Regions from separate parts of the Rhodopseudomonas palustris HaA2 genome, predicted to be linked through region 1. Evidence: riboswitches for the same ligand, from Rfam matches in the RefSeq annotation. Region 1 holds a riboswitch; each other region holds the start of a gene.

Region 1 (2,195 bases):
GGTCGGTTCGAGCGCGTGATCGACCGGAGCGATGGCGCAGAATGGCGGGCTGGAACGTGGAGCGTGCATGAGACCGCGATGGGTTGATAGCAACGGACGCACGCGTGCCTCCGCCTGCGCGGTGGACGCGTCGAGGTGATCGGACGGACGTCTCCTCGCGCCGTTGCGAGCAAGCTCGGGCAGCACGACGAAGCGAAACCGATTGCGATGCGGTGAGAACTACGTGGAAAGCTGATGCGGCATCTGAACGTCCTTCTTCGACCCACCGTCGAATGGCATTGCACGAATCTACGGCCGGTCTCCTGGCTCGCGGATGTTGTCCCGATCGCCTTCCCGAGGCCGTCTTGGCGGACTCAGTGGCGCATGTGATCGGCGACGATCCGCTTACAGTTGCGGGGGCAGCCGCGGCTTTGGCGCTTTCGCGCCGTACCGCATTCCCTGTTTCACCTCTCTCGCGAGAGGCACCGTAGACGATCCGACAAGAGCACGACGACCCGCCGGACGCAAGATGAGAGGAGGCGAGAGTCGGGCTCTACGACGAAGGTGCAAATGCTCCCTGCCGTGCGCGGTGGACGTCACCGCGCATGTTGGTAGTCGCTCCCGAAACCGCATCGCGCTTGCGCGTGGATGCGAGGCGTGCTCTGTTTGCCATGCCTTCGGTGCCTCTCGAAAGAGAGGTGAAACAGGGAATGCGGTGCGGCGAGCTTTCGCCAATTCCGCGGCTGCCCCCGCAACTGTAGGCGGATCGTCCGCGATCAAGCTGCCACTGAGCGATCGTTTTGCGCTCGGGAAGGCGATCCGGACCATATCCGCGAGCCAGGAGACCGGCCGCAGGCAATCGTCCACTTGATGTCGACGGGTGGGTCGACAGCGGAGAATTCCATGATCAATCGGACGTAGTTCGCCGTCGTCGCAGCGCAGATTGCTGATATCGCCAGATCGATCGGCGTCGCGGGCGGTCATTGTCGCGCGTTGCTCGCCACCCTGATCGGGCGGGCCGCACGACGCACGCCTGTGCGCCAATGCGGGGCCGCTAATGGCTTCGCCATGGAGTGGGCATGGAACCCAAAGACACCACGACAAACGAGGCCTTCAAGGGCTTCACCAACGAGGCCTGCCCCTTCCTGCCGTGCCATCCCGGCGTGGCGCGGGAGTTCAACTGCCTATTCTGCTACTGCCCGCTGATCGCCTATGAGTGCCCTGGTCCGTACCAGGTGTTCACCGATCGCAACGGCCTGAAGCGCAAGGATTGCAGCGCCTGCACGCTGCCGCACAACGGCTATCGCCGCTCCTGGAATTTCATCCAGCGTTGGCTCGAAAAACCGAAATTGTGGGATGGTGGCGATCAGGATCCGAAGCGCATCAAGGAAGCGTCTTCGGAGTGATGCTTGGTTGCTGCGCGACGCGCGAAGGCGCCGGTCAGGGGCGCTGCCGCGGCAGGGATGCGCCATCCTCGCGGTGAATCCGCTCGATCGAATCGGCGAGCTGATCGAGTGCTGCGGGTAGCATCGGCCCGCCGCACATCGTCAGCTGATCCGGAAACACCAGGCGACGGCTCGGCGGATAGGCTTGCTGGATCGCGGGATGCAACAGCAGCGCCTTGCCCTGATCTTCCGCGAAAGCCTTGTCGTCGGCGACGAGCAGCAGATCCGGGCGGGAGGCGACGATCGCCTCCAGCGACGCGAAGCCGCCGTGGGTGAGGCCGATCTCCGTCGCCGCGTTGGACAGACCGGCGACCTCCAGCAGCGAACTGAGCAAGCCGTCGTTGCCCGCGACCCATCCGCGTCGCGATACGGGAAGAATGCGGTCGCGCCACCGCGCCGTGACCGCGCGGGTGCGGGCCACCGATCGATCGATCCGGTCGATGATCGCATCGGCGCGTTCGGAGTGGCCGGTGAGGTCGCCGACACGACGGATCTGCTGCTTCACATCGTCGATGCTGTTCGGGACATCGAACTCTTCGACGGCGATTGCCTGGTGCCGGAGCAGCTCGCGCGTCGCCGCCTTGCCGTAACGGCCGGCGAGCACCAGATCGGGCGCCAGCAGCAGCAGGTCTTCGGCTTCACCCGACAGCTGCGGGTAGTCGCGCGCCTGCGTCGCAGACCATGACAGATGCGGATCGCGGGCGTAGGGGCCGAGGCCGACGATCTGCGTCGGATCGGCCACCGCGATCAGAATCTGATCCGTGCACATGT
Region 2 (2,195 bases), 1.7 Mb from region 1:
CCGGGGGTGTCGACGATATTGATGTGCGTGTCGTCCCACACCACCGAGGTGCACTTGGCCAGAATGGTGATGCCGCGCTCGCGCTCGAGATCGTTGGAGTCCATCGCCCGTTCGACCTGGCGCTGGTTGTCGCGATAGGTGCCGGACTGCTGCAGCAGCTTGTCGACGAGGGTGGTCTTGCCGTGGTCGACGTGTGCGATAATGGCGATGTTACGAAGGGTCATGGGTTCTCTGTCGGGTCCTGCGGGCCGGGTGCCGGTTCAGCGCGATCGCAGACAAGCCACGGAGGGCGCCTTCATGGCGCGCCGCAATCTGCCTGTGCCTGAAACGCGCGGGGCAATTCCAAAAAACAGGCCCGGCCGAATGAGGGCCGGGCACTTGCACGCGTTGCGACGCAATATAACCAAAAATCGCGAAAAAACAATGACGATCGGGGATTTGTTGTTTTCATCAGCTGCGTCCGGGGGTTGCGCGGACTGAGGCCGGCGCGCCGTTTCGCATGGCGGGCCCGGACGGTCAGCAGTCTCGTATTACCGTCCACGTGTCCGAAGCTTGGCGGTCGAAACGAACCGGCCAATCTCAGACGGGAAGGCTTGCGGACAGTATATGTAATGTTATAACGTTGCGTATACGGAACTTCTCGTCTCGCAGTCAGGGTCCCGCCATCCCGCGACGCGGTCGGCGGACCTCCGAGCCCGGTCGGACTAGCGGACGGGAAAACAACGGGCGGGTTCGTTGACAGCATTCGGAGAGCTCCAGTACGGTCGCGCCCGACGGTTCCCGCAAGGGATCAATAGGGAATGCGGTGAGGGTCGCGCGCGATCCGATTCCGCGGCTGCCCCCGCAACTGTGAGCGGCGAGCCTTTCGCCACACGCCACTGGGCCTCGTGCCTGGGAAGGCGGCGAAAGGCACGGACCCGCGAGCCAGGAGACCTGCCGTCGTTCGTGGTCACACGCGAGCGCATCGGGCGGGGTGTCCTGGTGAGTGTCGAACTGCGGCCGTCCGGCTGCGGCAAGGCCTTGGCTTGCGGTGACGTGCCACGTTAACCGCGAGTCCCTCGATGTCTCCCTCTCCGACTGCTTCCGGGCGCAACCGTCGCCTGCTGTCCTCCGTCGCCCTGACGGCTCTGCTGTGGCCCGCTGCCGGCCACGCCCAATCCGCGCCGCGCGGCCTCGACCCGATCGTGGTCGAAGGCCAGACCGCGCGGCCGTCCAAGCCGCGCGCGGCTTCGTCCGCGGCCGGCTCGTCGCGGACGCGCCGGGCCTCGGCGCCCGCGTCACGCCCGCCTGCCGCGCCTGCTGCCGCGCCGTCAGCCGCCGTCGCAGCCGTGCCGACCTTCAATCTCGGCACGATGGCATCGACCGCCAGCCGCCTCGGATTGACGCCGCTGCAGACCCCCGCCTCCGTCGACATCATCACCGCACAGACCATCGCCGAGCGCGGCCAGCGCGATGTGCTCGACGCGGTCACTCAGAACGCCACAGGCATCACGGCAACACCGGAGCCGGGCAATGGCGGCGTGGTGTTCTCGACCCGCGGTTTCAGCGGCACCGGTTCGGTGATGACCCTGTATGACGGCACCCGCCTGTATGTCGGCGCCGGCACCGTGACCTTCCCGTTCGACACCTGGTCGGCCGAGCGCATCGAGGTGCTACGCGGCCCCGCCTCGGTGATGTACGGCGAAGGCGCGATCGGCGGCGCCATCAACGTGATCACCAAGCAGCCGCTCGACGTGCAGCGCAACCAGGCCGAAGTGTCGCTCGACACCAATCTGACGCGACGGATCGCGGTCGACTCCGGTGGTCCGATCAACAAGGATGTCTCCTATCGCATCACCGCCACCGGCAACATGTCCGACGGTTGGGTCGATCGCGACAAGACTTCGAACATCGCCGTCTCGGCCGCCGTCAAGGTGAAGCAGACCGACCACCTGACCTGGACCCTGTCCACCGCCTATGGCGACCGCCACCCGTCGCTGTATTACGGCACGCCGCTGGTCAATGGCCGGCTCGACGAATCGCTGCGTTTCAAGAACTACAACGTCGGCGACAGCAGCATCCGCTATCAGGACAGCTGGACGCAGTTGAAGTCCGAGTGGCAGGTGACCGACAGCATCACCGTCCGCAACGCGCTGTACTATCTGAACAGCCGCAGGCACTGGAAGAGCGCGGAGGAATACGCCTTCAACCCGACC
Region 3 (2,195 bases), 2.4 Mb from region 1:
CCTCGAGCGCGAGGCTGTGGCCGCGCTCGGCAGAGCGATGCGCGAACACGCAATAGCCGCGCGCGTCCGGCGCAAGCCGGACCGCGAGCAGCGCCGCGGCGGTGGCGATGAAGCCGTCGATGATCACCGGGCGGCGCTGCGACGCCGCGCCGAGCACGGCGCCGGCCATCATGGCGATTTCCAGCCCGCCGAATTCGCACAGCACCTCGAACGGCGCGGTCGCATCGCTGCGCGCGGCGGCCTTCTCGATCGCGGCGCGCTTCTTCGCCAGGCCGGGCGCGTCCTGTCCGGCGCCGACGCCGATGCAATGATCGAGCGGCGCCGGCGCCAGCCGATGCAGCAGCAGCGACGACGACGCGGTGTTGCCGATGCCCATCTCGCCGAGCGCGATGATGTCGGCGCCGGCCTTGATCTCGGCGATTGCCAGCTCGCTGCCCCGGGCCAGCGCCAGCGCGGCCTGTGCGATGGTCATCGCCGGCTCGCACGCCGCGTTGCCGGTGCCTTTGCGCACCTTGGCGTCGATCAGGTCGGGGTGCGCCGGCAGGTCGGCCGCGACGCCGGCGTCGATCACCCGGACGTCGACATGGGTCGCGGCGGCGAACGCATTGGCGCAGGCCCGGCCGGCCAGATAGGTCATCACCATCGCCACCGTCACGGCGGACGGATATTGCGAGACGCCCTCTTCGGTCAGCCCGTGATCGCCGGCGAACACCATCAGCACCGCATTGTCGCCGCGCGGCGGCGCCGGATGCCGCATCGCGCCGAGTTCGACCGCGAGATGCTCGATCCGGCCGAGCGAGCCCGGCGGCTTGGCCTTGCCGTCGACCCGCGCCCGCAGGGCGGCGCGCAGGGCGCGGTCCACCGGCATGATCGGCGGCGCCTGCCAGGCAACGAGAGTGTCGGTCTGCATCGGGGTCCCCTGCTTCGTGACGCCGGGCAACTGACTCGTCCCGGGGCCGCACGTCAACATTACCTTCGCGTGGTTGACCGCGACGGATGCCACAGCTAGCGTGGCCGGCGATGGTCCTTCCGCGAGGAAGGTGAAAAGGGAATCCGGTGCGCGAACGCTCTGCATTGAGCGATCTCAATCCCGGTGCTGCCCCCGCAACTGTAAGCGACGAGCCCGCGCCTCGGCCACTGGGATTCCTCTAAGGACTCCTGGGAAGGCGGCGACAAGGGCAGCGACTCGCGAGCCAGGAGACCTGCCATCGCGAATTGTGCTTTGGCGGCGTCGGGGCGGGGTGCACCGGACGGAAAGCAGGGCGGTGGCGCCATTCGCCACCCCGCGCGATCCGACAAAGCTCGAAGCCGCAAGGCGTGCCGAGAGCGAGGGCATGAATTTCAGCCCGGACGACAGACCTACCACCGCGCAAGGCGTTGAACCAACCGACGCACCGGCCTGCCCCACCGGGCCGGTGATGATCAGCGTTTGCACCAGTTGCAAGGCTTCCGACGGCGGCAACGCCGGCGCGCCGCTGCTCGACGCGATCCGGGCCGCGCTCGGCGCCGCCGCCGATCTGCAGGTGCGGCCGGTGCAGTGCCTCGGCGTCTGCAAGCGCCCGGCCACCGTCGCGGTGTCGAGCGCAGACGGCTACAGCTTCCTGTTCGGCGATCTTTTGCCCGACAGCGGCGCCGAGGCGGTCGCCGCCTTCGCCGCCGCCTATCGGGACAGCGATTTCGGCCTGGTGCCGTGGCGGCAGCGCGCCGAGGTGCTGCGCAAGGGCATGGTGGCGCGGCTGCCGCCGCTGCGCTGGTCGCCCGCCGACGGGCGCGCCCCGTCATGACCACACTCCTCTCCACGCTGGTGCTCGGCGGCGCGCGCTCCGGCAAATCGGTGTTCGGCGAAAAGCTGGTCGCCGACAGCAGCCTTTCGAAGATCTATCTCGCCACCGCGACCCGCAGCGACGACGAGATGACCCAGCGCATCGCGCATCATCGTTCTCGCCGCGGTGACGGCTGGACCACGATCGAGGAGCCGCTGGCGCTGGTCGATGCGCTGACCCGCGAGGCCGGCCGCGGCCGCGCCGTGCTGGTCGACTGCCTGACGCTGTGGCTGTTCAACCTGATGGAAGCCGGCCGCGATCCCGAGGTCGAGGCCAAGCGGCTGACGCGTTTTCTCGGCGTCGCCGCCGCGCCGATCGTGCTGGTCTCCAACGAGGTCGGGCTCGGTCTCGTGCCGGAAACCCCGCTCGGCC
Region 4 (2,195 bases), 1.5 Mb from region 1:
TCGAGCCGGTGGCGAAGATCACCGCCGCATTGGCGCCGGTCAGCGCCTGCGCCGCCGCCAGCCGCATCACGTTCGAGCGTGCGCGCGCATCGTCAGCGAATCCATCGATCGCGGTCGCGTCAACCATTGGTCGTTTCGCCCTTCACCCGGTTCGTGTGCGGCCGGGCCGCAGGATCGCGCCGCATCATAGGCCGCAGCGGCCCGCGATCAACTGCCGCGGCCGGACCTAACCTATGCGAAGCATTCAGGTTTCGCCGCTTCGGGAGAAGCACAGGATGAGATTGTTGGCCGGCATCTCGACGATTTCGGCCAGAGACAGGCCGCCCCCTGCCGCGAGCTGCTGCAATTCGTCGACGTCGCGCACGCCCCATTCGGCATTGGCAGCGCGCAGGCTGGTGTCGAACACCGCATTGCTGATCGCGGTATGGTGGCCGTCGCGCTTGAACGGCCCATACAGGATCAAGCGCCCGTCCGGCCGCAGCGTGCGCGCGGCGCCGGCGAACAGCCCCTCCGCGACCGGCCACGGCGCGATGTGCACGACATTCGCGCAAAACACCGCCGCCAGCGGCCCCGGACCGCGCCCGTCGGTCATCTCCGCGCACCAGGCCGGATCGGACAGATCGATCCGCAGCGGCGGCCGCACATTGTCGAGCCCCGCGTAAGCGCGCCAGGCGGCAATGCTGATCAGATGCTGCGGATGACAATCGCTCGGCCACCAGACGATCCCGGGATGCGCGCGGGCGAATGCGATGACGTGCTGGCCGGTGCCGCTGCCGGCCTCGAGCACGTCGCCCGTTGTTCCGTGCAGCAGCCGGCCCAGCACCTCGCAGATCGCCTGCTGGTTGCGATGAAAGGCGGCGGCGTCGAGCCGGCCGTCGGGCTCGACCGGCCGACCGTCCTTGCCGAACTCGACCACATAGTCAGCCATCCGCCCCGCTCCTCGTTGATCTGACGCAAGCCGCGTTGTCACTTCCAAGCCACATAGCGAAACAAAGCGGCGGCGACAAACCAAGCCGGCCCGCAACGCCGCCAAGGGCGAATTGACTTTGCGCATTCTGACACTTTTAGTTGTAGGCGACGGTTCCTCTCCGGAGGATCAAAAGGGAATGCGGTGCGGGTGCCTTCGGAAACCCAACTCCGCAGCTGTTCCCGCAACTGTAAGCGGTTCGACTTTCGTCGGAATGCCACTGGGAAACTCGGTCCTGGGAAGGCGACGGAAGGTAACCCCGCGAGCCAGGAGACCTGCCGTCATCCGTGGTCACACGCGAGAGTGCCGGTCGGGAATTGCAGGCATTGGCTTCATCGGATGCGCAGGCATGTCGATGAAACCTCGTTCGCTGTGACGTGCCACAAACGTCGACCGAGGTTCATCCATGCCGTCTCGTTCCGATGCCGATTGCCGGCATCATTCCGCGCGCTGCCGCGCGCTGCTGACATCCACCATTCTGGCGTCCAGTCTGTTCGCGAGCGTCGCGCCGGCGTCGGCGCAGGACAATACGCTGCCCGCCATCAACGTCACCGCGACCCGCAGCTACGAGGGCATCGTCGGCACTTCGAGCACGGTGATCACCGCCGACGACATCGCGCATTCGCCGGCGCAGACCGTGCAGGAGATCATCGCGCAGACGCCCGGCGTGCAGACCAGGACGCTGTATGGCGGCGTCAACGGCACCGGCTCGTCGATCGATCTGCGCGGCTTCGGCGCCACCGCGACCTCGAACACACTGTTCCTGGTCAACGGCCGCCGCCTCAACGACCTCGATCTGCAGGGCGTCGACCTGTCGAGCATCCCGCTGCAATCGATCGAGCGCATCGAGATCACCCGCGGCAGCAGCGGCGCGGTGCTGTACGGCGACAATGCGGTCGGCGGCGTCATCAATATCGTCACCAAGACCGGCGCCGGCGGACCGCCCGCGACGTTCCGGGCCGAAGGCGGCTTCGGCTCGTTCAACCAGCGGCTGGCATCGATTTCCGCGGCGTACAATTCCGGGCCGTGGTCGACCTCGGTGTTCGCCAACGGCGTGCGCTCCAACGGCTATCGCGCCAACAACGCGCTGGAACAGAACAACGCGATCGGCGAGCTGCGCTATGCCACGCCGGATCTCAGCGCCTTCGTCAACGTCTCCGGCGACAATCAGCATCTCGGCCTGCCCGGTTCCCGGATCGTGGATCCCTCGATCGGCGTCAACCAGCTC

What was found. Region 1 has a riboswitch for cobalamin ahead of RPB_RS16545 (cysteine-rich small domain-containing protein). Riboswitches for the same ligand answer to the same signal wherever they lie in the genome.
Region 2: it holds a riboswitch for cobalamin, as region 1 does, so the genes downstream of both, RPB_RS00510 (TonB-dependent receptor) here and RPB_RS16545 (cysteine-rich small domain-containing protein) in region 1, are expected to answer to the same signal.
Region 3: it holds a riboswitch for cobalamin, as region 1 does, so the genes downstream of both, RPB_RS03770 (DUF1636 domain-containing protein) here and RPB_RS16545 (cysteine-rich small domain-containing protein) in region 1, are expected to answer to the same signal.
Region 4: it holds a riboswitch for cobalamin, as region 1 does, so the genes downstream of both, RPB_RS23565 (TonB-dependent receptor) here and RPB_RS16545 (cysteine-rich small domain-containing protein) in region 1, are expected to answer to the same signal.

The regions. Positions count from the first base shown of each region.
Region 1 is NC_007778.1:3,752,827-3,755,021, reverse strand. Features, by position in the region: gene cobT (nicotinate-nucleotide--dimethylbenzimidazole phosphoribosyltransferase) at 1-69, opposite strand, end outside; cobalamin riboswitch at 276-484, opposite strand; cobalamin riboswitch at 641-847, shown strand; gene RPB_RS16545 (cysteine-rich small domain-containing protein) at 1,059-1,385, shown strand; gene RPB_RS16540 (ABC transporter substrate-binding protein) at 1,420-2,195, opposite strand, start outside.
Region 2 is NC_007778.1:111,044-113,238, reverse strand. Features, by position in the region: gene typA (translational GTPase TypA) at 1-224, opposite strand, end outside; cobalamin riboswitch at 758-955, shown strand; gene RPB_RS00510 (TonB-dependent receptor) at 1,062-2,195, shown strand, end outside.
Region 3 is NC_007778.1:833,099-835,293, reverse strand. Features, by position in the region: gene cobT (nicotinate-nucleotide--dimethylbenzimidazole phosphoribosyltransferase) at 1-910, opposite strand, end outside; cobalamin riboswitch at 1,005-1,224, shown strand; gene RPB_RS03770 (DUF1636 domain-containing protein) at 1,266-1,784, shown strand; gene cobU (bifunctional adenosylcobinamide kinase/adenosylcobinamide-phosphate guanylyltransferase) at 1,781-2,195, shown strand, end outside.
Region 4 is NC_007778.1:5,293,820-5,296,014, forward strand. Features, by position in the region: gene RPB_RS23555 (MFS transporter) at 1-127, opposite strand, end outside; gene RPB_RS23560 (DUF938 domain-containing protein) at 245-928, opposite strand; cobalamin riboswitch at 1,062-1,264, shown strand; gene RPB_RS23565 (TonB-dependent receptor) at 1,374-2,195, shown strand, end outside.